One region of the Streptomyces sp. NPDC004111 genome, then DNA from elsewhere that is predicted to be linked to it. Evidence: riboswitches for the same ligand, from Rfam matches in the RefSeq annotation. Region 1 holds a riboswitch; the other holds the start of a gene.
What was found. A riboswitch is a leader RNA that binds a small molecule or an ion and turns the genes downstream of it on or off. The one in region 1 is predicted to bind S-adenosylmethionine.
Positions count from the first base shown of each region.

Region 2: another riboswitch for S-adenosylmethionine. It lies ahead of ACFYVL_RS23350 (aminotransferase class V-fold PLP-dependent enzyme); the one in region 1 lies ahead of thrC (threonine synthase).

Region 1 covers NZ_JBIAMU010000004.1:73,866-89,126, forward strand. Annotated here, with positions in the region: gene cdgB (diguanylate cyclase CdgB) at 1-926, shown strand, start outside; gene ACFYVL_RS10075 (carbohydrate-binding protein) at 1,070-2,065, shown strand; gene ACFYVL_RS10080 (ketose-bisphosphate aldolase) at 2,138-2,989, opposite strand; gene ACFYVL_RS10085 (1-phosphofructokinase family hexose kinase) at 3,062-4,300, opposite strand; gene nagA (N-acetylglucosamine-6-phosphate deacetylase) at 4,449-5,612, opposite strand; gene ACFYVL_RS10095 (ROK family protein) at 5,612-6,619, opposite strand; gene ACFYVL_RS10100 (SIS domain-containing protein) at 6,764-7,672, opposite strand; gene ACFYVL_RS10105 (ABC transporter substrate-binding protein) at 7,992-9,218, shown strand; gene ACFYVL_RS10110 (DUF3263 domain-containing protein) at 9,337-9,702, shown strand; gene otsB (trehalose-phosphatase) at 9,781-10,644, shown strand; tRNA gene ACFYVL_RS10120 (tRNA-Met) at 10,713-10,786, shown strand; gene ACFYVL_RS10125 (trehalose-6-phosphate synthase) at 10,851-12,245, opposite strand; gene ACFYVL_RS10130 (glucosyl-3-phosphoglycerate synthase) at 12,346-13,335, opposite strand; SAM riboswitch class I at 13,500-13,627, shown strand; gene thrC (threonine synthase) at 13,643-14,929, shown strand; gene ACFYVL_RS10140 (MoaD/ThiS family protein) at 14,983-15,258, shown strand.
Region 2 covers NZ_JBIAMU010000012.1:50,175-65,435, reverse strand. Annotated here, with positions in the region: gene ACFYVL_RS23350 (aminotransferase class V-fold PLP-dependent enzyme) at 1-1,443, opposite strand, end outside; gene ACFYVL_RS23355 (glycerate kinase) at 1-10, shown strand, start outside; SAM riboswitch class IV at 1,677-1,794, opposite strand; gene trpD (anthranilate phosphoribosyltransferase) at 1,891-2,955, opposite strand; gene ACFYVL_RS23340 (cytochrome bc complex cytochrome b subunit) at 3,136-4,767, opposite strand; gene ACFYVL_RS23335 (Rieske 2Fe-2S domain-containing protein) at 4,764-5,816, opposite strand; gene ACFYVL_RS23330 (c-type cytochrome) at 5,813-6,622, opposite strand; gene ACFYVL_RS23325 (heme-copper oxidase subunit III) at 6,701-7,321, opposite strand; gene ACFYVL_RS23320 (hypothetical protein) at 7,539-7,958, shown strand; gene ACFYVL_RS23315 (Ig-like domain-containing protein) at 8,001-9,254, opposite strand; gene ACFYVL_RS23310 (cytochrome c oxidase subunit 4) at 9,408-9,806, opposite strand; gene ctaD (cytochrome c oxidase subunit I) at 9,803-11,545, opposite strand; gene coxB (cytochrome c oxidase subunit II) at 11,542-12,540, opposite strand; gene ACFYVL_RS23295 (cysteine desulfurase/sulfurtransferase TusA family protein) at 12,827-14,212, shown strand; gene ACFYVL_RS23290 (carbohydrate kinase family protein) at 14,430-15,261, opposite strand, start outside.

The DNA of each region.
Region 1 (15,261 bases):
CCGCCTCCGCGATGCGCCGCTACTCCTTCGCCGACCTGGTCCACCACGAGGACGTGGGGACCCTGCTGCGCACCTCGGCGGAGGGCGGCCGGGCCGAGCTGCGCCTCCAGCGCAGGGACGGCACCTTCGTCTGGGTCTCGCTGCGGAACTCGGTGGTGGCCGACACCGCCGACGGCCCCCGCTTCCTGCTCACCCACGTCGAGGACATCGAGGAGCGCAAGCGGCACGAGCTGCACCTCGCGCACCGGGCCTCGCACGACTCCCTCACCGGGCTGCCCAACAGCGCGGAACTGCGTGCCCGGCTGAGCGCCCGGCTGTGCCGTCGGCCGCACGCGGTGCGGGCGACCGCCGTAGAGGCCCTGGACGCGGCGTACGAGGGCGTCTACGGCGACGGCGTGACGTACGACGACGGCTTCTTCGGGGACCCGATGGGCGAGGGCGACCCCGGGTTCTACGACCACCACGTGCACACGGTCGCACCGCCCGAGGGCGGGGCCGCGACGGCCGACGGGTACGCGGACGACGGCACGAAGGGGCTCGCGGTCCTCTTCTGCGACCTCGACGGCTTCAAGTCGATCAACGACCGCTTCGGCCACGGCGCCGGTGACGCGGTGCTGATCGAGGTCGCCCGGCGGCTGACCACCTGCGTCCGCGACGGGGACACCGTCGCTCGGCTCGGCGGCGACGAGTTCGTGGTGCTGGCGGACGGTCTGGGCAGCGCGGACGCCGCCGACCTCGCGGTCCGGCTGCGGAACGCGATCATTCCGCCGATCCGGGTGGACGGCCGGGCGGTGCGGGTGGGCGCCAGTTTCGGCATCGGCTGGGCCGAGTGCGGCATGTCCGTCGACGAGGTGCTGCAGTCCGCCGACCAGCGCATGTACATCGAGAAGCGGTCGCGGTCCAAGCCGCACAGGCGGGCCGGATAGCGTCGCCGGCGGCGGTGTCCGCCGGGCGCGCGCAGGGGTGCGGGGACAGGTGCAGGGGCCAACGGCCCGAAGGCGGTTCGCCCGCAGCAGGTAGGCTCGCCCGGTCGGCGACGCTGGCGAACATGGTGAGGAGTGACGCTGGGATGACGGCCGGGAACAACGGAGCGAGCACGCCCGAGGACGACGACCCGTTCGGCTACCTCTACGAGGACGGACGTGCGGCGGGCGCTCAGCCGCCCAGCTCGGGCGGCGGCTACGGCTACCCGGGCCCGAGCTCGCGGGGGGTCCCCAGGACGTCGTACAACCAGGTGCGGGCCGTCGGCGAGCGCCAGTACGGACAGCAGCAGGGCGGCTACGGCCAGCAGACGCAGGCCACCCAGCCGTTCCCGCAGCAGCAGCAGGGGCAGTCGCAGTACGGGCAGCCCAACGCGCACTACGCGGCCCCCGAGACGGTGCCCGGCGGTGCGCCGCCGCGGCAGGGCCCGCCGCACGGCGACCAGGGCCACGGCGGGCGCGGGCGCGGCCCCAACACCCGCGGCCTGCTGATCGGCGCCATCGCGGTCGTGGCGGCCGTGGTGATCGGCATCGGCGCGGCGCTGTACTTCGGCAAGAGCGACGAGAAGGGCGACCAGGCGGGCGGCCAGAACGCCGGCGCGACCGGCGGCCAGTCGCAGTCCGAGGACCCTTCGCCGTCGAAGGAGCCCAGCAAGGACACCGAGGAGCCGCCGGCGGAGCTGCCGAAGGCCCAGGCGGGGGAGCTGACGCTGTCCCCGGGGCTGAGCACGGACAAGACGATCACCGGGGCGCGGTCCGACAGCGGTGCGTACGTACCGCTGACCGCACCGGGGTCCTCGGCGACCTGGAAGGTCAACGTGCCCGCGGCCGGCCAGTACAAGCTGTCGGTCGACTACGGGGTGCCGGGCAAGAACGCCAAGGCCGACCTGTCGGTCAACGGCAAGCCGCACGGGACCGGGCTGCGGATGGACAACTTCGCCAACGCCGCAGAGGGCGACTGGCAGAAGGGCTGGACGAACACCTGGGCCACGGTGACCGCGACGAAGGGCGAGAACACCTTCGTGATCTCGTGTCCGGCGGGCTGTGAGGTCAACCTGGACCGGGTCGAGCTGAAGCAGCAGTAGATCTCGCGGAACGCACCAGTGCCCCGCCGGAAGAGGTTTCCGGCGGGGCACTGGTGCGTACGGGGCGAGCGGTCAGCCGATCGTCCGCAGGAAGTGGGTGACCGTCGCGGCCATCGCCTCGCGGCCCGGTACCAGGTACTTGCGGGGGTCGACCGTGGTGGGGTTGGCCTCCAGATAGCCGCGGACCGCGCCGGTGAAGGCCGTGTTGAGGGCCGTACCGACGTTGATCTTGACCATGCCGGCGGCGACCGCGCGGCGGATCTCGTCGTCCGGGACGCCGGAGGAGCCGTGCAGCACCAGCGGGACCGGGACGGCGTCGCGCAATTCGGCGATGAGGGCGTGGTCCAGGGCCGCGGTGCGCTCCGTCATGGCGTGCGAGGAGCCGACCGCGACGGCGAGGGCGTCGACCCCGGTGGCGGCGACGTAGGCGGCGGCCTCCTGGGGGTCGGTCCGCACCCCCGGGGTGTGGGCGTCGAGCGGGGCCTCGCCGTCCTTGCCGCCGACCTTGCCCAGTTCGGCCTCGATCCAGATGCCGCGCTCGTGGCCCCAGCGGACGGCTTCGGCGGTGGCCTTCACGTTGTCGTCGTAGGAGAGCTTCGACGCGTCGAACATGGCCGAGCTGAAACCGGCCTCGTGGGCGGCGTGCAGCAGGTCCACCGAGACGACGTGGTCGAGGTGGAGGGAGAGGGGAGCGGCGGACGCACGGGCCACGGCGGCGGCTGCCGCGGTGACGGCCAGGACGTTGCCGCCGTGGAACTTCACGGCGTTCTCGGAGATCTGGAGCACGGCGGGCGCGTTCCCGGCCTGCTCGGCGCCCGCGGCGATGGCTTCGGCGTGCTCCAGCGTGATGACGTTGAAGGCGGCCAGGGCGCGGGAGGCGGAGGCGGCGTCGGTGACGAGATCGCCGGTGGTGACCAGGGGCATGTGGTGCCAATCCTTGGGCGGGGTGGGACAGGGGGAGTCGGGCGGGGCGGGCGTGCGGGGCGCCCGGTCCGCTCAGACGGGTCCGTGGGCGGACGTGGGCTCGGTGACCTTGACCTGGGGGAGCAGCGACGCGTAGGTCTCCGCGTCGAACTCGCCGGCCGTGGGAGCTGCCACCGTGGCCGCCGAGAGGGCCACCGCGCGGGCCAGCCGCTGCGGCCAGGGCAGGTCCTCGACCAGGCCCGCCAGCAGCGCGGCCACCGCCGAGTCGCCCGCACCGGTGGGGTTGCCCCTGATCGCGGCCGGCGGGTGCGCCTGCCAGGTGCCGGACTCGGTGGCGGCGAGGATGCCGTCCGGGCCGAGGGAGGCGACCACCGAGTGGGCGCCCCGGCGCCGGGCGTCCGCGGACGCGGTCAGCGGTTCGCGGGAGCCGGTGAGCTGGGCCAGTTCGTCGAGGTTCGGCTTGATCAGGTCGGGGCGGGCGGCGATGCCCCGGCGCAGGGGTTCGCCGCTGGTGTCGAGGAGCACCGGTACGCCCGCCGTACGGGCCCGGCGGATCAGGTCCGCGTAAGCGCCCACGTGGATGCCGGGCGGCAGGCTGCCGCAGAGCGCCACCGCCCGCGCGCCGCCGAGCAGCCGGTCGTACGAGGCGAGGAAGGCGTCCCACTCGGCGGGGGAGACGGTCGGGCCGGGCTCGTTGAGCTGGGTGGTGTCGCCGGTGGAGCCGTCGACGACGGCGAGGGTGCGGCGGGTGTTGCCGGAGATGGGGACGAGGGCGTCGATGGGCGCGAGGCGGCGCACGGGCGGGATGCCGGGGGAGTCCGGGCCCGCAGCGGCGCCGGTGTTCCCCGTGGCGTGCGTGACGCTGGTGGCTGCTGTGGCTGAAATGGCCCCGGTGGCCCCGGTGGCCATGGTGACCCGGGCGGCCCCGCCTGCCTCGGCGGCCCCGGTGGCCGCTGTGCCCGCAGTGGACCCGGTGGACCCTGCGGACCCGGTGGCTCCCGTGCCCGCCCCACCTGCCCCGGCGGTCCGGTCGGTGCGGGCTGCCCCGGCTCTCCCGGCTGCCCTCGCGGCCTCGGCTGCCTCGGCCGCCTCGGCGGCCAGCAGTCCCCTCAGTACCTCGCCCGTCGGGCCCCCGGCGAAGCCCGTGACGACCGTCTCGTGGCCCAGGGCGGCCAGTACCCGGGCCACGTTCAGGCCCTTGCCGCCCGGCCGCTCGGTGACGGCGGTGACCCGGTGGGAGGTGTGCGGCACCAGTTGTGGGACGTGGTGGGTGAGGTCGAGTGCGGTGTTCAGCGTGACCGTAAGGATCATGGACACGATCCGCGTTCACCCCCAGTGACTCTGTAGAAAGCGCTTTCTGTACGTCCTGCCACGGGGATCATGCCAAAAAGAAAGTGGCTGGCCCAGGGGGCGGGGCCAGCCACTTCGTATCAATTTGGGAGAGCAATTCGGGCTAAAATCAGCCTACTTGGGGCTCAATGACCCATTCGCCCTTGCGCATCACGCCCGCGATCTTGAACTCCGCGTCGAGCACGACCAGGTCGGCGTCCTTGCCGGGCTCCAGCGAACCGACCTTGTCGTCGATGCCCAGCAGCCGTGCCGGGTTCGCGGACAGGGACCGTACGGCGTCCTCGACCGGCAGCCCGTCGATGGTGACCGAGCGGCGGAACGCGGTGTCCAGGGTGAGGGTCGAGCCCGCGATCGAGCCGCCCTCGACGAGCCGGGCGACCCCGTCGCGCACCTCGACCGCCAGCGGGCCGAGCTGGTACTGCCCGTCGCCGAAGCCCGCCGCGTCCATCGCGTCGGTGATCAGCGCGACCCGGTCGGCGCCCGCGTGGTGGTAGGCCAGCTCGAAGGCGGCCGGGTGCAGGTGGGTGCCGTCGTTGATCAGCTCGACGGTGACCCGCTCGTCCTCCAGCAGGGCGACGATCGGGCCCGGCTCGCGGTGGCCGATGGCCGGCATCGCGTTGTAGAGGTGGGTCGCGACGGTGGCGCCCGCGTCGATGGCCGCGACGGTCTGCTCGTACGTGGCGTCCGTGTGGCCGATCGCGGCGATCACGCCGTGCTCGGCGAGCAGCCGTACGGAGTCCAGGCCGCCGGTCATCTCGGTGGCCAGCGTGAACATCTTCGCGGTGCCGTGCGCCGCGTCCATCAGCTTGCGCACGTCCGCCGGGTCGGGGTCGCGCAGCAGCGCCTCGCTGTGCGCGCCCTTGCGGCACGGCGAGATGAACGGGCCCTCGAAGTGGATGCCGGCCAGGTCGCCCTGCTGGACCAGTTCGGCGAGCAGCGAGGCGCGGGCGGCCAGGAAGTCCATCTCGCCGGTGACGGTGGAGGCGACCATCGTGGTCGTGCCGTGCTCGCGGTGCGTCCGTACGCCCCGCAGCACCTCCTCCGGCGTGCCGGAGGTGAAGGAGGCGCCGCCGCCGCCGTGCACGTGCATGTCGACGAAGCCCGGCACGATCCAGTGTCCGGACAGGTCACGGGCGGGGGACTCGGGCGCGGCACCGTCGGGGAGCGCTCCCGCGATCCTCGTGCCGTCGACGATGACCCGGCCACCGTCGACGGTGCCGGTGGGGAGCACCACCTTGGCGCCGGACAGGACCTGAACCTTGCTGCTGGCCATCAGTCGGATACCTCCGTGGTGTCCATGACGTCGTTGCGCATGGTGGGGTGGGGGGTGCGCTGGTTGTCGTTGTACGTGGCGAGCAGGTCCCAGGCGAGGAGGCCCGCGCCCAGACAGCCCGCCGTGTCGCCGAGCGCGGCCGGCACGATCGTCGGCAGCTTCTGGAACGTGACGCGTTCCTCGATGGCGGCACGGAGCGGTACGAACAAGGTTTCCCCGGCTTCGGCGAGACCGCCACCGACGATGATCGTCCGGGGGTCGAGCAGGGTCAGCGCGGTGACCAGGCCGTCGGCGAGGGCGTCGATGGCGGCGTGCCAGACGGCGGTCGCCCGCTCGTCGCCGCTCTCGACGGCCTTGGCGCAGTCGGCCGCGTCCGCCTCCGGGTCGCCGGCGGCCGCCGCCCAGGCGGCGGACACGGCGGAGGCGGAGGCGTAGCGCTCCAGGCAGCCGCGCTGGCCGCAGCCGCACTCGACGCCGCCGGGGCGCACCACGATGTGGCCGATCTCGCCGGCGCCGGCGTGGGCGCCGGCCTCGATGGTGCCCTCGATGCCGATCGCCCCGGCGATGCCGGTCCCCAGCGGTACGAAGAGGAAGCGGTCGGCGCCCTTGCCCGCGCCGATCCGGCCCTCGGCGAGGCCGCCGGTGCGGACGTCGTGGCCGAGGGCGACGGGGACCGGGGGCCGGTCGGGGCCGCTGAGCCGCTCGCCGAGCAGGGCGCGCAGGGGGACGTCGCGCCAGCCGAGGTTGGCGGCGTACAGGGCGATGCCGTTCTCGGCGTCGACGATGCCGGGTACGGCGACGCCGACCGCCGCCGCGCTCTCGCCGTAGTGCTCCTCGCCGTGCGCGCGGAGATCCTCGGCGAACGCGAGGATCGACTCGACGACTGCGTCGGCGCCGCGCTCCCGGCCGGTGCGGCGACGGGCCTCGTGCAGGAGGGTGCCGTCGGCGCCGACCAGGGCGGCCTTCATTCCGGTGCCGCCCACATCGAGGGCGATGACGTGTTTCACCGGGCCAGTGTCGCGCGTCAACCCCGGACAGGTCTAGTCCACTCACGGGGGGCGTCGCGGCGTACCTCTCCGGCGGCGCGCACCTGTCTCGATGGACGGCCCCGCCGCCCGAGGGGGGCGGGGCCGTCCGGGGGCAGGTGGGGATCAGGGGGTGAGGATTACGCTGCGGGAGAGGTTGCGGGGGTGGTCGGGGTCGTAGCCCTTCGACTCGGCGAGCACCACCGCGAGCCGCTGCGCGCGGATCAGGTCCGCCATCGGGTCCGCGGACTCGTTGGCGACCACCGTGCCGCCGACGGCGGTGACGTCCCCCGCCAGCCCCTCCGGCAGCGTGCCGAACATCCACGCCACCCGGTTCGGACCGGTGATCGAGATCGGCCCGTGGCGGTACTCCATCGCCGGGTAGGACTCGGTCCACGCCCCCGCCGCCTCGCGCATCTTCAGCCCGGCCTCCTGGGCGAGGCCGTACGTCCAGCCGCGGCCCAGGAACGTCCACTGCTCGGCGGCGGTGACCGCCTCCGGCAGCGGCTCGGTGATGGCCAGCTCCGCGTCCACGGCCGCGGCCTCGACCGTCTTCACGCCGTCCGCCAGCCGGCCGCTCCGCTCAAGGCCGGCCCGCAGGAAGGCCAGGGCGGTCGTCGCGAAGCGGGTCTGGACGACCGACTCCTCGTCCGCCCAGTCCAGTACGGCGACGACGTCCGCCGCGTCCATGATCGGCGTCTTGGGGTCGCCGGTGAGGGCGAGCGTGGGGACCTTGCCGCGCAGCTCGCCGAGGAGGGCGAGCACCTCGCTGGTGGTGCCCGAGCGCGTGATTGCCACCACACGGTCGTAGGAGCGGCCGGTCGGGAACTCGGACGACGCGAACGCGTCGGTCTCGCCCTGGCCCGAGGCCTCGCGCAGGGCCGCGTACGCCATCGCCATGAACCACGAGGTGCCGCAGCCGGTGACCGCAACGCGCTCACCAGGCAGGGGAAGTCCTTCGAAGCCGGTCGCGTACTCGGCGGCGCGCCGCCAACAGGTGGGCTGGGTGGCAATCTCAACTGCGGTGCGGGACATGCCGGAGACTCCTCATGTACATAAATCGGGCGTAGTGCGGCGGTGCTGACCTCAATGACCTTGGTCCCGCCCTGCTTAGCAGCCCGTACGCGATTTGCGGAAGGTGTTGCGTAAGAGATACCCAAGTGGTGTAGACCTCGCGGTCGCGCATGGGCGAAAATCGCAACTCATACGGACAAGTGCGCACGTGGCACGGCGTCGGCCTCACAAAGGCTCCCGAATCACTCGCGCAAGATATGCATCAAACTGGGCAAAAAGGGTGGAACGGGCTGTGCAGCGGCGCTACTTGGGTCTGACCGCGGCGATAGCCGCACTCGCTATGGCAACGACCGTCTCGGGTTGCGGAAGCATCGGCATCGGCGGTTCCGACGACGTGACGCTCAAGTTCGTCGCGGCGGACTACAACCTCGACGGCGGCGACGGCACCAAGAAGTACTGGAGCAACCTCGCCCGCGCCTTCGAGGAGAAGAACCCGAAGGTCAAGGTCGACGTCGAGATCTACTCGTGGGACGACGTGGACCGCAAGGTCGCCGAGATGGTCAAGGGCGGCAAGGCCCCCGACATCGCCCAGATCGGCGCGTACGCCGACTACGTGGCCGGCGACAAGCTCTACAGCGTCGAGGACCTGCTCTCCATCCCCACCCAGGCCAACTTCCTCACCCCGCTGGCCAAGGCCGGCGAGGTGAACCTGATGCAGTACGGGATGCCGTTCGTCGGCAGCACCCGGCTGATGTTCTACAACAAGGACCTCTTCGAGAAGGCCAACATCCAGCGCGCCCCCAAGACCTGGGACGACATCGCCACCGACGCGAAGGCGCTCAAGGAGGAGGGCGTGAAGTACCCGTTCGCGCTGCCGCTGGGCCCCGAGGAGGCGCAGGCCGAGACGATGAACTGGATGCTGGCCGCCGGTTCCGGCTACACCGACGACATCGGCGCCTACTCGATCAACTCCGCCGACAACATCGGCGCTTTCACCTTCCTCAAGGACAAGCTGGTCGGCCCCGGTCTGACCGGCCCGGTCGCCCCCGGCAAGCTCAACCGCAAGGCCGCCTTCGAGGCCTTCGCCAAGGGCGAGGTCGGCATGATCAACGGCCACCCGTCGCTGATGCAGCAGGCCGAGAAGAACGGCGTGAAGTACGAGATGGTGCCGCTGCCCAGCGAGGACGGCTCCGCCCGCCCGGCGATGGGCGTCGCCGACTGGATGATGGGCTTCAAGCAGAACGGTCACCGCAAGGAGATCGGCAAGTTCCTCGACTTCGCGTACAACGACGAGAACGTGCTGGCCTTCGCCAACGAGTTCGACCTCCAGCCGGTCACCATCACCGCCACCGACAAGATGGCCGCCGACAGCAAGCACCGCAAGACCCGCAAGTTCCTCGACGCGATGCCCACCTCGCAGCTGTACCCGGTGGGCAAGACCTCGTGGGCGAAGGTCAGCGAGAACATCAAGAAGCAGATCGGCAAGGCGGTCGAGCCGGGGAACACGCCGGGCGGCGTGCTCGGCATCCTCCACCGCGAGGCCGTGGCGACGGACAGCGCCCAGTAGCGCCCCCTCCCGGGAGGGCCCCGGCCCAGGAGCACCCCCGGCCCGGACCGGAGCCGTCACGGCCCGGGTCCGGGCCGGGCCCGTCCGGTCCGGGCCGGTCCCGCCTAGGCTGGGACGTATGCCGTACGAGGACGAGGGCGAGGCGCCCGCCACTGACCCCGCCAGCCCGCCCGCCGCCGGTACCTCTGCCGCCGGTGCCCCCGCCGCCGACCGGGCCCCGGCCCCCGCCCCCGCCGCGGGATCCGCCCCCGCAGGCCGGCCCCCGCTGTCCGCGCGGGAGCTGGCGGTGCTGGCCGTGGAGCGGCAGGGGTGGTCGGGGCCCGGTGCCAAGGAGCGTGCCGTCCGCGAGCAGCTCGACATCTCGCCGACCCGCTACTACCAGATCCTCAACGCCCTGCTGGACGACGTCCGGGCCGAGGCGCACGACCCGGTGACCGTCCACCGGCTGCGCCGGGTCCGCGCCGAACGCCGCGAACGCCACTGACCACGGCACTCCCGCCGGACCCCGCCCCGCACGGGCGCGGCGTGTGCCCGGGGACCCGGCCCCGGTAGGGTCGGGGCCATGGGGACTCTTTTCGAACCGTCCACCGAATCCGGCCGCGAAGCACTCGCCGCCCTCCTCGCGGCGCCCCAACGCGCCCTCGTCGCACTCGACTTCGACGGCACGCTCGCCGACATCGTGCCGGACCCCGAGCGGGCCCGCGCCCACCCCGACGCCGTGCCCGCGCTGGCGGCGCTCGCCCCGCAGGTCGCCTCCGTGGCGATCGTGACCGGCCGGCCCGCCGGGGTCGCCGTACGGTACGGCGGGCTCGCCGGTGTCCCCGGCCTGGAGCACCTCGTGGTGCTCGGGCACTACGGGGCCGAGCGCTGGGAGGCCGTGACCGGCACGGTCCGCGCCCCCGCCCCGCACCCCGGTATCGCCGCCGCCCGTGCCGAGCTGCCCGGTGTGCTGGACGCGCACGGTGCCTGGCGCGGCACCTGGGTGGAGGAGAAGGGGCAGGCCGTCGCCGTCCACACCCGCCGCTCCAGCGACCCGCAGGCCGCCTTCGACGCCCTGTGCGCACCGCTCGCCGAGCTGGCCGCCCGGCACGGACTGATCCTCGAACCGGGCCGTCTGGTACTGGAGTTGAGGCCGCCGGGCGTCGACAAGGGGGTGGCCCTCGCGGACTACGTGCGGGAGATCGGCGCGACCTGCGTGGTGTACGCGGGCGACGACCTCGGAGACCTGCCCGCGTACGCCACCGTCGAGAAGCTCCGCTCGGACGGCGTCCCGGGTCTGCTGGTGTGCAGCGGCACGGCCGTGCCCGAGCTGGCCGAGAAGGCGGACCTGCCGCTGGCCGGACCGGCCGAAGTGGCCGCGTTCCTCGGCTGGTTGGCGGACGCGGTGGCCGCGGCGGGGCAGCCGGGAGAGGGTGCCGGGCAGTAGTCCGGGGCCCGGCCGCGCGGAATCGATTTCCCACCGCACCGGAAACCACGTACTGTCGTGTTCACCGACGCGGGGTGGAGCAGCTCGGTAGCTCGCTGGGCTCATAACCCAGAGGTCGCAGGTTCAAATCCTGTCCCCGCTACTGAAGACCTGGGGCCCGGAACTCGACAGAGTTCCGGGCCCCAGGCGCGTTCGGCGGGCCCCGGTCAGGACCGCAGCGCCTCCAGCTGTTCCAGGAACCACTGCTGCGGCGGCAGCGCCGTGGCCGCGGCGGCGAGGCGCTTGGTGCGCTCCGCGCGTTCGCCCGGCTCCATGGACAGCGCCTCGTGCAGGGCCTGCGCCGTGCCGGTCACGTCGTACGGGTTGACCGTGATCGCGTCGTCGGCCAGTTCCTCGTACGCCCCCGCCTCCCGGGACAGCACCAGTGCGCAGCCGTCGTCGGAGACCACCGGGACCTCCTTGGCGACCAGGTTCATGCCGTCGCGGATCGGGTTGACCAGGGCCACGTCGGCGAGCCGGTAGGCGGCCAGGGAGCGGGCGAAGTCGTCCTTGACGTGCAGGACGACCGGCGTCCAGCCCGGTGTCCCGTAGGTGCCGTTGACGCGGTCGGCGACCTGCTGGACCTCGGCCGTGTAGTCGCGGTAGACCGCCAGGTCCTGGCGGGAGGGGTAGGCGAAGGCGACGTGCACCACGCGCTCGTGCCACTCGGGGCGGGTGGCCAGCAGGTGTTCGTAGGCGAGCAGGCCGCGCACGATGTTCTTGGAGAGTTCGGTGCGGTCGACGCGCACCACGGTGCGGCGCGGGCGGCCCTCGGGGTCGGTGCCGATCTGCTCGCGCAGGGTGGCCGACCGCTCCGCCACGTCGTCGCGGCGGGAGCGCTCGCGCAGGAAGTCCGCGTCGGCGCCGAGCCCGTGCACCCCGATCCGCTTGCCGTCCAGGGCCTCCTCGCCCAGTACGTTCAGCGCGCACGCGGTGAACGCGTCCGCCCAGCGCCGGGTCAGGAACGCCGCCCGGTCCGCGCCCAGGATGCCGCGCAGCAGCTGTTCGGCGATGTCGTCGGGGAGGAGGCGGAAGTAGTCGACCGGGGCCCACGGGGTGTGCGAGAAGTGGCCGATGCGCAGGTCGGGGCGCCGGGCGCGGAGCATTCCGGGGACCAGGCACAGGTGGTAGTCCTGTACGAGGACGACGGCACCGGGCGCCGCCTCCTCGGCCAGCGCCTGGGCGAAGGCCTGGTTGTACGTCTCGTACGAGGCCCACCGGCGGCGGAACTCCGCGTCGAAGACGGGCTCCAGCGGAGTCTGGTAGAGCAGGTGGTGGACGAACCACAGCACCGAGTTGGCGATGCCGTTGTACGCGTCGGCGTGGGTGGCGGCGTCGATGTCGAGCATCCGGACGCCGGGCTCGGAGACTCCGCGGCGCACCGCCTCGCGGTCCCCGTCGCCGAGCGCCGAGCAGACCCACAGGGCGCCCTCGGAGCCGATGGCGCTGAGGCCGGAGACGAGGCCGCCCCCGCCGCGTCTGGCGTCGAGCGCCCCGGTCCCGTCGTCGAGCGTGTACGAGACGGGTCCGCGATTCGACGCGACAAGGATCTGGGCAGCCATGTGCCGAAACCTAGCCCGTCAGGGATTCCCTCAAACGTGGGCGGCCATTCCTGTTTGTCGGGGTTTGCCGGAGTGTGTTGGCTTTTCCCTCCTGTGCCGGCTACGCCGCCCGCCGCGCCTCGTACTCCGCGATCTCGCGCATCGGGGGCCGCTCCTCCGTGTCCACAGGGTGTGTACGGGGCACGAAGGTGTCGCCGTCCCGCTCGAACTGGGTGAGCTGCGGACGGATCAAGTGACCCCGGGACAGACGCAGTTGGGCCGTACGGTAAATGGAGGCCGCCATCCGTCCGAGTGCCTGGCCGTCCTGGTGGCGGTGCTTGCGCACCCCCACGTCGACCTGGGCCAGCGCGTCCAGGCCCACCGTGTGCAGCGAGTCCACCAGCAGGCCCAGCTCGACCCCGTACCCCACCGGGAACGGCAGCCGCTCCAGGAGGCTGCGGCGGGCCGCGTACTCACCGCCCAGCGGCTGTACGAATCCGGCCAGCTGCGGCCAGTGCAGATTGAGCAGCGGGCGCGCCATCAGCTCGGTGACCCGGCCGCCCTGCCCCGCGGTCCGCCCGGCGGCGGGCCCGTCGAACTCGGAGCCGAGCGGACGGTCGTACGTCGCCTTCACGAACTGCACCTCGGGCTCGGTCAGCAGCGGCCCGACGATCCCGGACACGAACGTGGAGCTGAAGTCCCGCAGGTCCGCGTCCACGAAACAGACCACGTCACCCCGTGTGACCAGCAGCGACCGCCACAGCACCTCGCCCTTGCCGCGCACCGCCGGGATGCGGGGCAGGATGTCGTCCCGGTGCACCACCCGGGCCCCGGCCCCGGCCGCCGCCTTCGCGGTGCCGTCGGTGGAGCCCGAGTCGATCACCACCAGCTCGTCCACCAGCGGCACGCCCCCGCCGCCCGCCTCCGGGCCCATCAGCTCCGCGCGGACGGTGGTCACGATCCGGCCGACCGTCGCCTCCTCGTCGAGCGCGGGCAGGACGACGCTGACGGTGGTGCCCCGGGCCGCTTTCGCGGCGAGCAGCAGGTCCAGCGGGCGGTCGGCGGCGGCCCAGGACCGCGCGCCCAGCCAGCGCTCCACCTCTTCCAGCACGCCTGTCACTCCCGACTCTGTGATCCATCTCGCGGTCCGGACGTCTTCCTCAGGCGTCCGGGGGTTCGGTTACAGTCTTGAACAACGCGGACGACCGTCGCATGTCGGGGTCGATGCCGCGTACAAACACCCGGGACCGCTCGCGCGGAGCCCCGGAGTCATAGCGCTCATCCAGAGGGACTGAGGGAAACGGCCCGTTGAAGTCCCGGCAACCCCCCTGCCGACCGCGAGGTCAGGTGGGGAAGGTGCCAATTCCGTCTCGTGGCGAAAGCCGTCACGGGGAAGATGAGGAAAGGACCTCGCCATCATGGCTGTGCAGACCACTGAAGCCGCCACCTCCGCCGTAGACCTCGGCCCCGCCGCCGCCCTGTCGTGCCGCGAGTGCGGCGAGCGCTTCGAGCTCGGCCCGATCTTCGCCTGCCAGCTCTGTTTCGGCCCCCTCGAAGTGGCGTACGACCTGCCCGCCGGTGACCCGGAGGAGCTCCGCAAGCGCATCGAGGCCGGCCCGGACAACATCTGGCGCTACGCCCCGCTGCTCCCCGTCCCGGCGGACGTCGCCGAGCACCCCAGCCTGAACCCCGGCTTCACGAAGCTGGTCAAGGCCGACAACCTGGCCCGTGAACTGGGTGTCACCGGCGGCCTGTTCGTCAAGGACGACTCCGGCAACCCGACGCACTCCTTCAAGGACCGCGTCGTCGCCATCGCCGTCGAGGCCGCCCGCGCCTTCGGCTTCACCACCCTCTCCTGCTCCTCCACCGGCAACCTGGCCGGAGCGGTCGGCGCCGCCGCCGCGCGGGCCGGCTTCCGCTCCTGCGTGTTCATCCCGCACGACCTGGAGCAGGGCAAGGTCGTCATGGCCGCCGTGTACGGGGGCGAGCTGGTCGGCATCGAGGGCAACTACGACGACGTGAACCGCTTCTGCTCCGAGCTGATCGGCGACCCGCTCGGCGAGGGCTGGGGCTTCGTCAACGTCAACCTGCGCCCGTACTACGGCGAGGGCTCCAAGACCCTCGCGTACGAGATCTGCGAGCAGCTCGGCTGGCGGCTGCCGGACCAGATCGTCGTCCCGATCGCCTCGGGCTCGCAGCTCACCAAGATCGACAAGGGGCTCCAGGAGCTGATCAAGCTCGGGCTCGTCGAGGACAGGCCGTACAAGATCTTCGGCGCCCAGGCGGAGGGCTGCTCGCCGGTCTCCACCGCCTTCAAGGCCGGTCACGACGTGGTCCGCCCGCAGAAGCCGAACACCATCGCCAAGTCCCTGGCGATCGGCAACCCGGCCGACGGCCCGTACGTCCTGGACATCGCCCGGCGCACCGGCGGCGCGGTCGAGGACGTGAACGACGAGCAGGTCGTCGACGCGATCAAGCTGCTGGCCCGCACCGAGGGCATCTTCGCGGAGACCGCGGGCGGCGTGACCGTCGGCGTCACCAAGAAGCTGATCGAGGCCGGTCTGCTCGACCCGGCGCTCACCACCGTCGTGCTCAACACGGGCGACGGCCTCAAGACGCTGGACGCGGTGGCCCCGACGACCGGCCCCTCCGCGACCATCCGGCCGAGCCTGGACGCGTTCCGCGACGCCGGACTGGCACGCTGAGTCCCGGGCCCCAGAGCCGCTGAATCCCGTACGCACCGGAAGGCAGAAACACCATGAGCGTCAAGGTCCGCATCCCCACCATCCTCCGTACGTACACGGGCGGCGAGGCCGAGGTCACCGCCGAGGGCGCGACCCTCGCCGAGGTCATCGCCGACCTGGAGAAGAACCACACCGGCATCGCCGCCCGCGTCCTGGACGACCAGGGCAAGCTGCGCCGCTTCGTGAACGTGTACGTGAACGACGACGACGTGCGCTTCGAGAGCGGCCTGGAGACGGCCACCCCGGACGGCGCCGGCGTCTCGATCATCCCGGCCGTCGCCGGAGGCTGAGCG
Region 2 (15,261 bases), on a different contig from region 1:
GGTGCGGTAGTTCCACTGCGCGCCGTTGGCGACGAGTTCCCCCACCGCCGTCACGAACCGCTCGACGTGCTCGTCGGGGGTGCCCGCGCCGAAGCTGACCCGGATCGCGTTGAGCGAGCGCTCGCCCGGCTCGGCCTCCGGGGCGCCGCACTCGCCCACCTCCTGCGGGTCGCTGCCGAGCAGGGTGCGCACCAGCGGGTGGGCGCAGAAGAGGCCGTCGCGGACGCCGATCCCGTACTCGGCGGAGAGGGCGGCGGCGAAGTGCGAGCTGTTCCAGCCCTCCACCACGAAGGAGATGACGCCGACCCGGGGCGCTTCGTCGCCGAACAGCGAGAGCACCTTGACGGCGGGCACCCGGGCGAGCCCCTCCCGCACCCGGCGCACCAGGGACTGCTCCCGCTCCACCAGGGAGTCGAAGCCCGCCTCGGTGAGCGCCCGGCAGGCGGAGGCGATGGAGTAGACGCCGATGACGTTGGGCGATCCGGCCTCGTGGCGGGCGGCGGTGGTGTGCCACTCGACGTCCACCCCGCCGTCGGTGCGCCGGGCGACCTTCTTGGAGGCGCCGCCGCCGGCCAGGTACGGCTCGGCTTCCTGGAGCCAGTCGGCGCGTCCGGCGAGCACGCCGGAGCCGAAGGGCGCGTACAGCTTGTGGCCCGAGAAGGCGACCCAGTCCACGTCCAGCTCCTTGACGGAGACGGGGTGGTGGGGGGCCAGCTGGGCGGCGTCGAGGACGATCCGCGCCCCGTGGGCGTGCGCGACGGCGGCCAGCTCCTTCACCGGCCAGATCTCCCCGGTGACGTTGGAGGCACCGGTCACGCAGACGAGGGCCGGACCGGTGGGGCCTCCCGTGCTCGAACGAAGCCGAGAGCTTGAGGAAGGATCGCGGTCGGCGAGGGCGCGCTCCAGGATCGCGACGGCCTGGGCGGGGGTGCGCGGCGCGTTGAGGTAGTGGACGTCGGCGTCCTGCCAGGGCAGCAGCGAGGCGTGGTGCTCGGTCTCGAAGACGAACACCTGGCAGCCGGCGGGCAGTACGGCCGAGAGCAGGTTCAGCGAGTCGGTGGTGGAGCGGGTGAAGACGACCTGGTCGTCGTCCCGGCAGTCCAGGAACTCGTGGACGGTGGTGCGGCTGTTCTCGAACAGGTCCGTGGAGAGCTGCGAGAGGTACCCGGCGCCGCGGTGCACGCTGCCGTAGTACGGGGCGTACGCCGCCACGTCGTCCCACACCCGCTGGAGCGCCGGGGCGCTGGCCGCGTAGTCGAGGGCCGCGTAGGTGACCTCGCCACCGGTCACCAGCGGCACGGCCACGTCCCGCCCGAGGACGGGCAGCGGCGCCGCGCAGCAGGGGTCGGCGGACTCACCGGAAACGGCGGCCGGGGCGGGGGCCGGCGCGGCGGAGGAGGCGGTGGCGGCAGTGGCGGTGGTGGCGACGGGCGATGCGGGCATGACGAAACTCCTGGTGAGGCGGAATGGCTTCAGTGGTGCCCGTACCAATGCTGACGAAAGCTCAGATGCCTTGCCGGGTACGGGAGTTGCCTCGACGCTCCGGACACACGGGTCCGGTGCGGAGGTGAAGGTGGAACGGGGCCGAGCGGCCCTATCGCATTCGCTTGCTCACGAGACTGCTCCCTTGAGGACCAGGACCCCAGGGGCGCGCCACTCCGACAGGAGTGCGCAGGGGTCCGCGCTTGCCGTAGACCTCGCTGCCTACGACCTGGTCTTCACCCGGGGCACCCCGCCACGGACGGAGGGTTGCCGGACAGCGGGCCGGGGCCGTAGTCGCTGTCACTCATGACCTGTGCAGCATCTTGCCACACGATCAACGACGCGCAAGAGCGCAGTCCGCGTATCGAGACATCCGGACTGCGCTCTGCGTCACACGTCGAAGGGGTTTCAGGAGTTGCTGGCCGCCACCCAGCGCTCCAGCGCCTTGAGCGCGCTCCCGGAGTCGAGGGACTCGCGGGCCCGTTCGATCCCGGCGGCGATCTCCTCGTTCAACGATCCTCCACCGGGATTGAGGGCGACGAGGGCGGCTGCCGTGTTGAGCAGGACGGCGTCGCGCACGGGCCCCTCCTCACCGGCCAGCAGCCTGCGGGCCACCTCCGCGTTGTACGAGGCGTCGGCGCCCCGCAGCGCCTCGACGGGGACGATGTCCAGGCCCACGTCCCGCGGGTCGAAGGCCTCCTCGCGCACGGTGCCCCCGCGCACGATCCACACCCGTGAGGTCGCGGTGGTGGTCAGCTCGTCGAGACCGTCGTCGCCGCGGAAGACCAGCGCGGAGTTCCCCCGCTCGGCCAGCACGCCGGCCACGATCGGCGCCATCCGCGCGTCGGCGACCCCGACGGCCTGCGCGCGCACCTGGGCCGGGTTGGTGAGCGGGCCCAGGATGTTGAAGGTGGTCTGCGCGCCGAGCTCCTTGCGGGCCTTGGCGGCGTACCGCAGCGCCGGGTGGAACTTCACCGCGAAGCAGAAGGTGATGCCCGCCTCCTCGGCGACCTCCGCCACCCGCCGCGGCGTCAGGTCCAGATTGACGCCGAGCTTCTCCAGGACGTCCGAGGAGCCGCTCGCGGAGGACGCGGCCCGGTTGCCGTGCTTGACGACCTTGGCGCCGGTGCCCGCGATGACGACCGCGGACATGGTGGAGATGTTGACGGTCTTGGCGAGGTCGCCGCCGGTGCCGACGATGTCGACGCTGGGGCCGGGCACCTCGATGGTGCGTGCGTGCGTGTACATCGCCCGCACCAGGCCGGTCACTTCCTCCACCGTCTCGCCCTTGGCGCGCAGGGCGACCGCGAAGCCGGCGATCTGGGCGTCGGTCGCCTCGCCGCTCATGATGCGGTCCATGGCCCAGGCGGTGTCGTCCGCGCCGAGGTGCTCGCCGCGCAGCAGGGGGTTGAGGATGCCCGGCCAGCTACGGGCCGCCACGCTGTCGCCGCCTACCGGGGTCACAACGTTCATGGTCCGCTCCAGGGTCCACAGCCGAAAAAGGGATGCCCCCTCCAGGGGGTGCCCTCACCCTATCCAGGCCCGGGGACGGCGAAGAGCCCCGTCCGACGAATGGACGGGGCTCTCGCTGTGGCGGACAGTGCGGCCCGGGGGGTCACCCCGGTCCGGGGCTACCGGGCCGGCTTGAGGTGATCAGTGGTGGCCGTGGCCGCTGGTGATCTCCTTGTACTCCTCGGCGGTGGGCTTGGCGATCTGGTTGCCCTCGCCGTACATGCCCTTGCTGAGCTTGACGCGCAGCTTCTCGGTGGCGCCCACCTTGCGCTCGACGCCGTTCTCGTCCACCTCGGGACCGATCTCGGCCGGCGCGTACTGCTCGTGCGCCGTGAGCGAGTGCAGCTGGTGCTGGTTGAGCGGCTCGTGCACCTCGATGAACTCACCGTGCGGCAGCCGCTTGATGATGCCGGACTCGCGTCCGTGCAGCACCTTCTCGGCGTCCCTGCGCTGGAGGCCCAGGCAGATCCGCTTGGTGATGATGAACGCCAGGACCGGACCGGCGAAGAAGCCGATGCGCACGAACCAGGTGATCGAGTTGATCGACAGGTGGAAGTGCGTGGCCCACAGGTCGTTTCCACCGCCGACGAGGCCGATGAAGTAGACCGTGATCCAGGCGACGCCGAACGCGGTGCGGGTCGGGCTGTTGCGCGGACGCTGCGCGATGTGGTGCTCGCGCTTGTCCCCGGTGACCCAGGACTCCAGGAACGGCCACACCGCGATGACACCGAGGATCACACCGAACAGCACCAGCGGGATGAAGACACCCAGGACCAGCGTGTGGCCCCAGAGGTTGATCTCCCAGCCCGGCATGACACGCACCAGACCCTCGGCGAAGCCCATGTACCAGTCGGGCTGGGCGCCGGTGGACACCTGGTCCGGACGGTAGGGGCCGAGCGCCCACACCGGGTTGATCGTGAACGCCGCCGCGATGATCGCGATGATGCCGAAGACCAGGAAGAAGAAGCCTCCGGCCTTGGCCATGTAGACCGGCAGCAGCGGCATGCCGACGACGTTCTTGTTCGTCCGGCCGGGGCCCGCGAACTGGGTGTGCTTGTGGTAGAAGACCAGGATCAGGTGAGCCACCATCAGGCCGAGCATGATGCCCGGCAGCAGCAGGATGTGGATCGAGTAGAACCTGGCGACCATGTCGTGGCCGGGGAACTCTCCGCCGAACAGGAACATCGAGATGTACGTGCCGACGACCGGCACGGACAGGATCGCGCCCTGGGTGAAGCGGACACCGGTGCCCGACAGCAGGTCGTCCGGCAGCGAGTAACCGGTGAAGCCGGTGAACATGCCGAGGACGAACAGCAGGAAGCCGAACAGCCAGTTGACCTCGCGCGGCTTGCGGAAGGCACCCGTGAAGAAGACGCGCATCATGTGCACGAACATCGCCGCGAGGAAGATCAGCGCGCCCCAGTGGTGGATCTGCCGGATCAGCAGACCGCCGCGGACGTCGAAGCTGATGTCCAGGGTCGACGCGTAGGCCTCCGTCATGCGGATGCCGTGCATCGGCGCGTACGAGCCGTGGTACACGATCTCGTTCATCGACGGGTGGAAGAACAGCGTCAGGTACACACCCGTGAGGATGATGATGATGAAGCTGTACATGCAGATCTCGCCGAGCATGAAGGACCAGTGGTCCGGGAAGATCTTGCGCATGTTGGCCTTGGCCAGGGAGTAGATCCCCAGCCGGCCGTCCGCCCAGTCCGCGACCCGCTCACCGGCGGGCGCCTTCTGCTGCGGCTTGGTCTCGGTTGCAGTACTCATCCGCGCTCCCAGAAGGAAGGACCGACGGGCTCTTCGAAGTCGCCCAGCGCTTCGAGGTAACCCTCGTCATTCACACCGATCCGCAGCTGCGGCAGCGCGTGACCGGCCGGGCCGAAGATGACACGGGCGCCGTCGGAGAGGTCGAAGGTGGACTGGTGGCACGGGCACAGCACGTGGTGCGTCTGCTGCTCGTACAGGCTGATCGGGCAGCCGACGTGGGTGCAGATCTTGGAGTACGCCACGATGCCCTCGTGCGCCCACTCGCGCTGCTGCTTGTCCTTGATCTCGTCCGGCTGGATACGGACGATCATCAGCGCGGCCTTGGCGATCTCGGTGTTGAACTCGTGATCGTCCTCCTTCAGGCCTTCCGGCATGGCGAAGGTGAGCGAACCCACGGCGACGTCCTCGGCGCGCAGCGGCTCCATCGTGTTCTGGTTGATGAGCAGCTTGCCCTTGCCCCAGAGCGTCTCGCGGAGCTTCTTCTCCGGCAGCGGACCGAGGTCGCGCAGCAGCACGACGCCGGACAGCGGCACCAGGGCCAGCGCGCCGAACATCGTGGTGCGGATCAGCTTGCGACGGCCGATCGCGGACTCCTGGGCGCCGGCCTTGAAGTCGGCCATGACCTTGGCCTTGACCTCGGGCGTGGCCGCGATCGCGTGGCGCTCGTCGGCGACCTCCACGTCGGACATCAGGGTGCGGGCCCAGTGGACCGCGCCCGCGCCGATGCAGAAGAGGGCGATGCCGAGCGTCAGACCGAGGGAGAGGTTCAGCGCGCTCACGTGGCCCAGCGGCCAGACGTACACGATCTTGTCGATCGGGAACGCCACGAAGGAGGCGATGAAGCCGACCGTGGCCAGCATGGACAGCGTGAACAGGAACGCGACGACGCGCTCGGACCGGTTGGCGGCCCGCTCGTCGATGTCCTGGATACGCGGCTTGTGCGGCGGCAGGCCCGGGTCCGCGAACGGATCGTCCTTGCGCGCCACCTCGCCGTGCGCGTCGCCCTGCTCAGCCGGCAGGGCCTCTTCTGGATTCTCTTGGCTACTCATGACTTCTTGGCCTTAGCGGTGTGGGCCGCGACCCAGACGGCAACTGCGATGAGCGCACCCAGACCGAAGATCCAGGCGAACAGACCCTCACTGACCGGCCCGAGGCCGCCCAGTCCGAAGCCGCCGGGGCTCGGGGTCTCTTCGCCGTTCACGGCCTTGACGTACGCGATGATTTCCTTCTTCTGCTTCTCCGGCATGGTGCTGTCCGGGAAGGAGGGCATGTTCTGCGGGCCGGTCTGCATGGCCTCGTAGATGTGCTTCGGCGAGACGTCCGTCAGGGGCGGAGCGTACTTGCCGTTCGTCAGGGCACCGCCCTCACCGGTGAAGTTGTGGCACTGCGCGCAGTTGGTGCGGAACAGTTCGCCACCCTTGCCGATGTCGGCGCCTTCAGGGTTGGTCTGGCTTTCGGTCGGCGTGATGGGACCGGCGCCCAGAGAGGCCACGTACGCGGCAAGCTGGTCGGTCTGCGCCTGCGTGTAGATGACCTTCTTCTTGGGCACCTGCGCGCCGGGCTGCTGCGCCGGCATACGGCCGGTGCCGACCTGGAAGTCCACTGCGGCGGAGCCCACGCCCACGAGGGAGGGGCCGTCAGTGGTGCCCTGACCGCCGGTTCCGTGGCAGCTTGCGCAGCCGACGGCGTAGAGCTTCTTGCCCTCCTCGATGGCGAGGGACTGGGCGGTCTCGTCGGCCTGCGCCTTGCCCGCAGGCGCAAACGCGGCGTACAGCCCCCCAGTGGCCGCCAGCGCGAAGAGTAGGACGACGAGCGCCGCCAGCGGATGGCGTCGTCGTGCGGAGAGCTTTTTCACGGATTACCCCGGTGTCAGGATCTTCTGCGTCGATGCGGGAAGTGTTGCGGGCTCGGGCCCTGTTCTGGTGAGCCCGGATTACTTGATCATGTAGATCGTGGCGAACAGGCCGATCCAGACGACATCGACGAAGTGCCAGTAGTAGGACACGACGATGGCGGCTGTCGCCTGCTCGTGGGTGAATCGCTTGGCCGCGTACGTCCGGCCCAGGACCAGCAGGAAGGCGATGAGACCGCCTGTCACGTGCAGTCCGTGGAAGCCGGTCGTCAGGTAGAACACCGAGCCGTACGGGTCCGACGAGAGCGAGAGGCCCTCGTGCTTGACCAGCTCGGTGTACTCGTACACCTGGCCGCCAATGAAGATCGCACCCATCACGAACGTGATGATGAACCACGTCCTGAGCTTCTTCACATCGCCCCGCTCGGCCGCGAAAACGCCGAGCTGGCAGGTGAGGGAGGAGAGCACCAGGATCGAGGTATTGGTCAGCGAGAACGGGAAGTTCAAGGCCGAGGCCTTTTCCGCCCAGAACTCGGGACCCGTCACCGATCGCAGGGTGAAGTACATCGCGAAGAGGGCCGCGAAGAACATCAGCTCGGAACTCAGCCAGATGATGGTTCCGACGCTGGTGAGGTTCGGTCGATTGACCGACGGGTGCGCGTGCCCGGTATCTACTGTCGTTGCTGTCGCCACGACCGACATTATGTCGGTCGCTTATCCCGCCCTCACCCCGGGGGGTGCCGTTCGGAGTGTCAAGAGGGTGTGTCCTGCCCGAACGGCCCATCGAAGGACCGTGCGAACCGGTGTTGACGGGGTGTTTGACGGAGTAGCATCCGCGCATCGGAGCGAGCCAGTGGAGCCCGCTGCAGAGCCCTGAGAACCCCGAGAACACCGCGCAACCGGACGTCACGGAGGAACAATGCAGCAGCCGACCGCAACGGTGCTGGTCTACAGCGACGACGCCAACACCCGCGAGCAGGTGCGCCTCGCGGCCGGACGCAGGCCGGCCGCCGACGTACCGCCGGTCGAGTTCCTGGAGTGCGCCACCCTGCCCGCCGTCCTGAAGGCGCTGGACGCGGGCGGCGTGGATGTGTGCGTGCTGGACGGCGAGACCGTCCCGGCGGGCGGCATGGGCGTCTGCCGGCAGATCAAGGACGAGATCTTCGAGTGCCCGCCGGTACTGCTGCTGATGGGCCGCCCGCAGGACGCCTGGCTGGCCACCTGGAGCCGCGCGGAGGCGGCCGTGACGCTGCCTGTCGAGCCGGTGGAGTTCGCCGCCTCGCTGGCCGCGCTGCTGCGCGCCCGGCTGGGCGACCGCTCCCCGGCCGTACAGGGCTGACGTCACGCTCCGCCTCCTCCTCGCTCCCCCGGGCCCGCCGTGTCAGACCTGGGGGCGCAGGCGCGGGGTGTACACCCGGTCGCGCTGCTGCTCGGTGGAGGCGAGCAGGGCACTGCCCTTGCGCCACTTCTTCCAGGGCAGGTTCCAGTCGCCGAAGCCGTTGCCGAAGGGGTCCATGGTGTCCCCCCAGCTGCCGACGACCTTGACGATGTCGCCCTCGCGGACGGTGTCGAAGAACCAGCTGGCGTCGCCGGTGGACATGCCCGTGCAGCCGTGGCTGACGTTCGCGTACCCCTGCGAGCCGGTGGACCAGGGCGCGGCGTGCACGTACTCGCCGCTCCAGGTCACCCGGGTCGCGTAGTACACCGGCAGGTCGTAGGAGTCGCTCGTACCGGTCGGGATTCCGATGCTGGTGCCGCGCATCCGTACGAAGTACTCCTTGCCCAGTACGACCTTGACGCCGTTGCGGGTGGAGTAGCCGGGCTTGCCGGTGGTCACCGGAATGGTGTTGATCACTTCTCCGTTGCGCTTGACCGTCATGTAGTGCGACGAGGCGTCGGTGATGGCCTCGATCCGGTCGCCCGTGCGCAGCTGCAGGGGCGCCGTGGGGGCCCCGTAGAGGTCCTTGGCGACCTTGATGCCCTCCAGGGTGCTGTACGCCTTGATGGTGGCCCGTGAGGGCCAGTACTCGCGCGGGCGGAAGTGCAGCATGTCGTCGTCCACCCAGTACCAGGAGCCCTCCACCGCGGGCTTGGACTCGACCTTGAGGGCGCGCTCCACGACGGCCCTGGCGCGCGGGTCCTTGACCTTCTGGCTGAGTTCGGCGGTGATCGGCTGGCCGACGCCGTAGGTGCCCGCGTCGGGGCCGAAGGTGACCTTCAGCTTCTTCTTGCCGACCGCGGTGCGGAAGTTGAGCCTGCGCACCCCGGGGGCGCCGGTGGTGTCCTCGGTGGCGATGCGGACCGTGTAGTCGGCTCCTGCGGCCAGCGGAGAGGTGGAGTGCCAGCGGGACCCGTCGGCGGAGAGTTCGCCCGCCACCTGGCGCCCTGCGGCGTCCGCGGCGATGACGTCGGTGATCCGGCCCTCCTTCCCGGTGGCCCGCACTTCGAGGGGCTTCTCCGGGTCGGCGTCGGTGCTGCCGGGCCGGCCGTTGAAGGTGATCTGCCGCGCCGCGTCGTACGGCTTGGAGGAGAGCGGGTTGGCCTGGGGCTGGCCGCAGGCGGTCAGCCCCGCCCCGAGGGTGGCGACCAGCAGTGCGCAGCTCAGGACCGTCCGGCTTCGGGGTGCGTAGCTCATGATCACACGATATGAAGCATCGTCAGATTGAGCGCGTTGGACATCGGCAAGTGACTGCAAACGAATGAGGGGCCCGTCCGCCTGAACGTCGTCAGGTGGACGGGCCCCTCGTCGAGGTACCGCCGTACGGCTGATTCCCCGGGTTTCCCGGTGCTACTGGGTGCGGTTCTCACCGCGGTAGAACTCGAAGACCCAGCCGAACAGGCCGACCAGGATCAGCGGCAGCGAGAAGAACAGCAGCCACCAGCCCATCGCGACCGCGAGGAAGGCGAACGCGCCGCCGATGCCCAGGGACAGCGGCTGCCAGCTGTGCGGGGCGAAGAAGCCCAGCTCGCCGGCCTCGTCCGCGACGTCGGCCTGCTTGTTGTCCTGGGCCATGGAGTCGACCCGCTTGGCCGTGAAGGCCAGGTAGAAGCCGATCATGAGGCTCAGTCCGAAGGCCAGGACGAGCGCCGTGGTGCCCGCGGGCTCCTTGGACCACACGCCGTACACGACGGCCATGATCCCGACGAACACGCTCAGCCAGATGAACAGCCAGCCTTGGATCTTCACTTGCCCGACTCCTTCGCGCCGAGAGCGAGCGACTCGATGCCGTTGTCCCGGTGGTTCTCCAACTGGTCGATCGCGGAGATCTCCGGGTGGTGCAGGTCGAACGCCGGGGATTCCGACCGGATGCGCGGCAGCGTGAGGAAGTTGTGCCGCGGCGGCGGGCAGGAGGTCGCCCACTCAAGGGAGCGGCCGTAGCCCCAGGGGTCGTCGACCTCGATCTTCTTGCCGTACTTCGCGGTCTTCCACACGTTGTAGAAGAACGGGAGCATCGACAGACCCAGCAGGAAGGAGCTGATGGTCGAGATCGTGTTCAGCGCGGTGAAGCCGTCGGCCGCGAGGTAGTCCGCGTAACGACGCGGCATGCCCTCGGCACCCAGCCAGTGCTGCACCAGGAACGTGCCGTGGAAGCCCACGAACAGCGTCCAGAAGGTGATCTTGCCGAGCCGCTCGTCCAGCATCTTGCCGGTGAACTTCGGCCACCAGAAGTGGAAGCCGGAGAACATCGCGAAGACCACGGTGCCGAAGATGACGTAGTGGAAGTGCGCGACGACGAAGTACGAGTCGGAGACGTGGAAGTCCATCGGGGGCGAGGCCAGGATGACGCCGGTCAGACCACCGAAGGTGAAGGTGATCAGGAAGCCGACGGCCCAGAGCATCGGTGTCTCGAAGGACAGTGAGCCCTTCCACATCGTGCCGATCCAGTTGAAGAACTTCACACCGGTCGGTACTGCGATGAGGAACGTCATGAACGAGAAGAACGGCAACAGCACGCCGCCCGTCACGTACATGTGGTGGGCCCAGACGGTGACCGAAAGGCCGGCGATCGCGATGGTCGCGGCGATCAGACCGATGTAGCCGAACATCGGCTTGCGGCTGAAGACCGGGATCACTTCGGAAATGATTCCGAAGAATGGCAGCGCGATGATGTACACCTCTGGATGGCCGAAGAACCAGAAGAGGTGTTGCCACAGAAGCGCACCGCCATTTGCGGCGTCGAAGATATGGGCACCGAATTTACGGTCCGCCTCCAGGGCGAACAGCGCGGCGGCCAGCACCGGGAAGGCGAGCAGGACCAGCACACCGGTCAGCAGCACGTTCCAGGTGAAGATCGGCATGCGGAACATCGTCATGCCGGGAGCGCGCATGCAGATGATCGTGGTGATGAAGTTGACCGAGCCGAGGATCGTGCCGAAGCCGGAGAAGGCCAGACCCATGATCCACATGTCGGCGCCGACGCCCGGCGAACGGACCGCGTCCGACAGCGGGGAGTAGGCGAACCAGCCGAAGTCGGCCGCACCCTGCGGGGTGAGGAAGCCGGCCACCGCGATGATCGAGCCGAAGAGGTACAGCCAGTACGCGAACATGTTCAGCCGCGGGAACGCCACGTCGGGCGCGCCGATCTGCAGCGGCATGATCCAGTTCGCGAATCCGGCGAACAGCGGCGTCGCGAACATCAGCAGCATGATCGTGCCGTGCATCGTGAAGGCCTGGTTGAACTGCTCGTTCGACATGATCTGCGTGCCGGGACGAGCGAGCTCGGCGCGCATGAAGAGCGCCATCAGACCGCCGATGATGAAGAACACGAACGACGTGATGAGGTACATCGAGCCGATCGTCTTGTGGTCAGTGGTGGTGAGCCACTTGATCACAATGTTTCCCGGCTCCTTGCGCCGCACGGGCAGCTCGTTCTCGTACGAGTCGACTGCTGCAGCGGCACCCTTGGGTTCATTGAGGATGCTCACAGTGTGTTCTTCTCCGCATTCCGAGCCGGTTCGGTCAGCTCGATGCCGGCCGGGATGTATCCGGTCTGGCCCTTCTCCTTCAGGTCCTTGAGGTGCTGCTTGTACTCCTCAGGGGAGACGACCTTGACGTTGAAGAGCATCCGGGAGTGGTCGACGCCGCAGAGCTCGGCGCACTTGCCCATGAAGATGCCCTCCTTGGTGGGGGTCACCTCGAAGGCGTTGGTGTGGCCCGGGACGACGTCCTGCTTCATGAGGAAGGGAACCACCCAGAAGGAGTGGATGACCTCGCGCGACGTCAGTACGAACCGGACCTTCTCGCCCTTCGGCAGCCACAGCGTGGGGCCGGGGTTGCCGTTCTCCGGATTGCGGACACCGGGGATGCCGTACTCGTAGACGCCCTCTGCGCCGTCCGGGAACTGCTTGGTGAACTTGTCCGGAATCGCGTTGAGTTCCTTGGGAACACCGGTCTTCAGCTTGGTTTTGGGGTCCGTCTGAGGACCGGTGGCGGGGTTGCCGTCCACGTCCTCGACGTAGTTGAAGCCCCAGCTCCACTGGTAGCCGACCACGTTGATCGTGTGCTTCGGCTTGTCGTCGAGATGCAGGAGCTTCGATTCGTCACGGGCGGTGAAGTAGAACAGCACCGAGACGATGATGAGCGGGGCGACCGTGTACAGGGCCTCGATGGGCATGTTGTACCGGGTCTGCGGAGGTACCTCGACCTTGGTGCGGCTGCGCCGGTGGAAGATGACACTCCACAGGATCAGACCCCACACCAGCACGCCCGTGACGAGCGCTGCCGCCCACGAGCCCTGCCAGAGGGAGAGGATTCGCGGCGCCTCTTCCGTCACCGGGGTGGGCATTCCCAGTCGCGGGAAGTCCTCCCATGTGTACGAGCAACCAGAGGCGGTCGCCAGGACCACGCCCGCGGTCAGCACCTGGAGCAGCTTCCGCCGCATCGGGCGCCGCGACGAGCGGTCGGAGCCGTTGGGACTCACGTAGCGCCTTCCCGAGAGTCTCGCCCGCGCGTGTAGTGGCTGCGGCCGTCTGACTGGTCGGTCGCCGGCCCTGACGCGGGCAGGGGTTTGGATGTTTATGCGGACCAAACCCTACTGGACGCTATTTGGGGTCGCGCGGGGAGGGTGCCCAACGCGCCGCAGCGCTCCCCGAAGGGGTGGCGCCGCCGCCGGTGACGGGCGGAACCCCGGCCTCCGCCCGGCATCTGACGACCCCTCCCCCGATGGGGGTACGGAGCGGACGGGGTCCGGCGGCTAGCGTGGCCGGGTGCCCTACTTCGACGCCGCCTCCGCCGCCCCCCTGCACCCCGTCGCCCACCAGGCGCTGCTTGCCTCGCTGGACGAGGGGTGGGCCGATCCGGCCCGGCTGTACCGGGAGGGCCGCCGGGCCAGGATGCTGCTGGACGCGGCGCGGGAGGCCGCCGCGGAGGCGGTCGGCTGCCGCCCCGACGAGCTGGTTTTCACCCCTTCGGGAACGCACGCGGTGCACACCGGAATTGCCGGGGCCCTCGCGGCGCGTCGGCGTGTCGGCCGCCACCTGGTCACCTCCGCCGTCGAGCACTCCTCGGTACTCCATTCGGCCGCCGCCCACGAGGCGGACGGCGGGTCGGCGACCGAGGTTCCGGTGGGGCGCACCGGCGCGGTCGCGGCCCGGGACTTCGCGGCGGCGCTGCGGCCGGACACCGCTCTGGCCTGCCTGCAGTCCGCCAACCACGAGGTCGGCACCCTCCAGCCGGTGGCCGAAGTCGCACAGCAGTGCCGGGAGGTGGGTGTGCCGCTGCTGGTGGACGCGGCCCAGTCGCTGGGCTGGGGGCCGGTGGACGGCGACTGGTCGCTGCTGACCGCCAGCGCGCACAAGTGGGGCGGTCCGGCCGGGGTCGGACTGCTCGTGGTCAGGAAGGGCGTGCGGTACGCGCCGCAGGGCCCGGCGGACGAGCGGGAGGCGGGGCGCTCCCCCGGCTTCGTGAACCTCCCGGCGGTCGTCGCGGCGGCGGCCTCGCTGCGGGCGGTGCGGGCGGAGGCCGACGAGGAGGCGGCGCGGCTGCGGGAGCTGGTGGAGCGGATCCGGGCGCGGGTGGCGGCGGACGTGCCGGACGTGGAGGTGGTCGGGGACCCGGTGGACCGGCTGCCGCACCTGGTGACCTTCTCCTGTCTCTACGTGGACGGGGAGAGCCTGCTGCACGCGCTGGACGGGGCGGGCTTCTCGGTGTCGTCGGGTTCCTCGTGCACGAGCAGCACGCTGACGCCGAGCCATGTGCTGCGGGCGATGGGGGTGCTCTCGGAGGGCAATGTGCGGGTGTCGCTGCCGCGCGGGACGCGGGAGGCGGAGGTGGCGGACTTCCTGGCCGCCCTGCCGGGGGCCGTGGCCGGGGTGCGCGAGCGGCTCGGGGCGCCGGGTGCGGTGCCCGCCGCGCCGTCGGCCGCCCCGGCGTCGCTGACGGTCGACGCGCTCGGCAAGCGGTGCCCGCTCCCGGTGATCGAGCTGGCGAAGGTGATCGGTGACGTCGCGCCCGGCGGGACGGTCACGGTCCTGGCCGACGACGTCGCCGCCCGGCTCGACATCCCGGCGTGGTGCGAGATGCGGGGCCAGGAGTACGTGGGCGAGGAGGAACGCGCCCAGGGATCCGCCTACGTGGTCCGCCGCGCGAAGTAGCACCCCGCCCCGCCCCTTGGGCGGCGGGGCCGCCCGCCGAGCCCCCTTGGGCGACGGGGCCGCGCACCCTCCCGCCCCCGCCCGAGCCCTCTTGGGCGACGGGGCCGCCCCAAGGGGGCGGAACGGGCGGGCAAGGGGGCGGCCCCCGGCGGAGCCGAACCCACCCGGCCCCGCCCACCGGACCCGCCCCCTCACCCCCGCTTGCTCCCGTGACGCCTCAGCCCAGGTGCCCCTGGACCTCCGTCGCCGCCTCGTGCCCGTACGCCTTGGTGAAGCGGTCCATGAAGTGCGCCCGGCTCAGCGTGTACTCCTGCGTGCCCAGCGTCTCGATGACCAGCGTCGCCAGCATGCAGCCGATCTGCGCGGCACGCTCGTGGTTGACGCCCCACGCCAGACCGGACAGGAAGCCCGCGCGGAACGCGTCGCCCACACCCGTCGGGTCGACCTTGGCCTCCTCCTCCGGGCAGCCGACCTCGATCGGCTCCAGGCCGAGCTTCTCGATGCGCACGCCGCGCGAGCCGAGGGTGGTGACGCGGTGGCCGACCTTGGCGAGGATCTCCTCGTCGCTCCAGCCGGTCTTCGACTCGATGAGGCCCTTCTCGTACTCGTTGGAGAAGAGGTACGTGGCGCCTTCGAGCAGCGTGCGGATGTCGTCGCCGGACATCCGGGCGATCTGCTGCGAGAAGTCGGCGGCGAAGGGGATGGTGCGGGAGCGGCACTCCTCGGTGTGGCGGAGCATCGCCTCCGGGTCGTCCGCGCCGATCAGGACGAGGTCCAGACCGCCGACGCGGTCGGCGACGGCCTTCAGCTCGATCTGGCGGGCCTCGCTCATCGCGCCCGTGTAGAAGGAGCCGATCTGGTTGTGGTCGGAGTCGGTGGTGCACACGAAGCGCGCGGTGTGCAGGACCTCGGAGATCCGGACCGACTCGGTGTCCACGCCGTGCCGGTCGAGCCAGGCGCGGTACTCGTCGAAGTCGGAGCCGGCCGCGCCCACCAGGATCGGGCGGGTGCCGAGCTGTCCCATGCCGAAGCAGATGTTCGCGCCGACA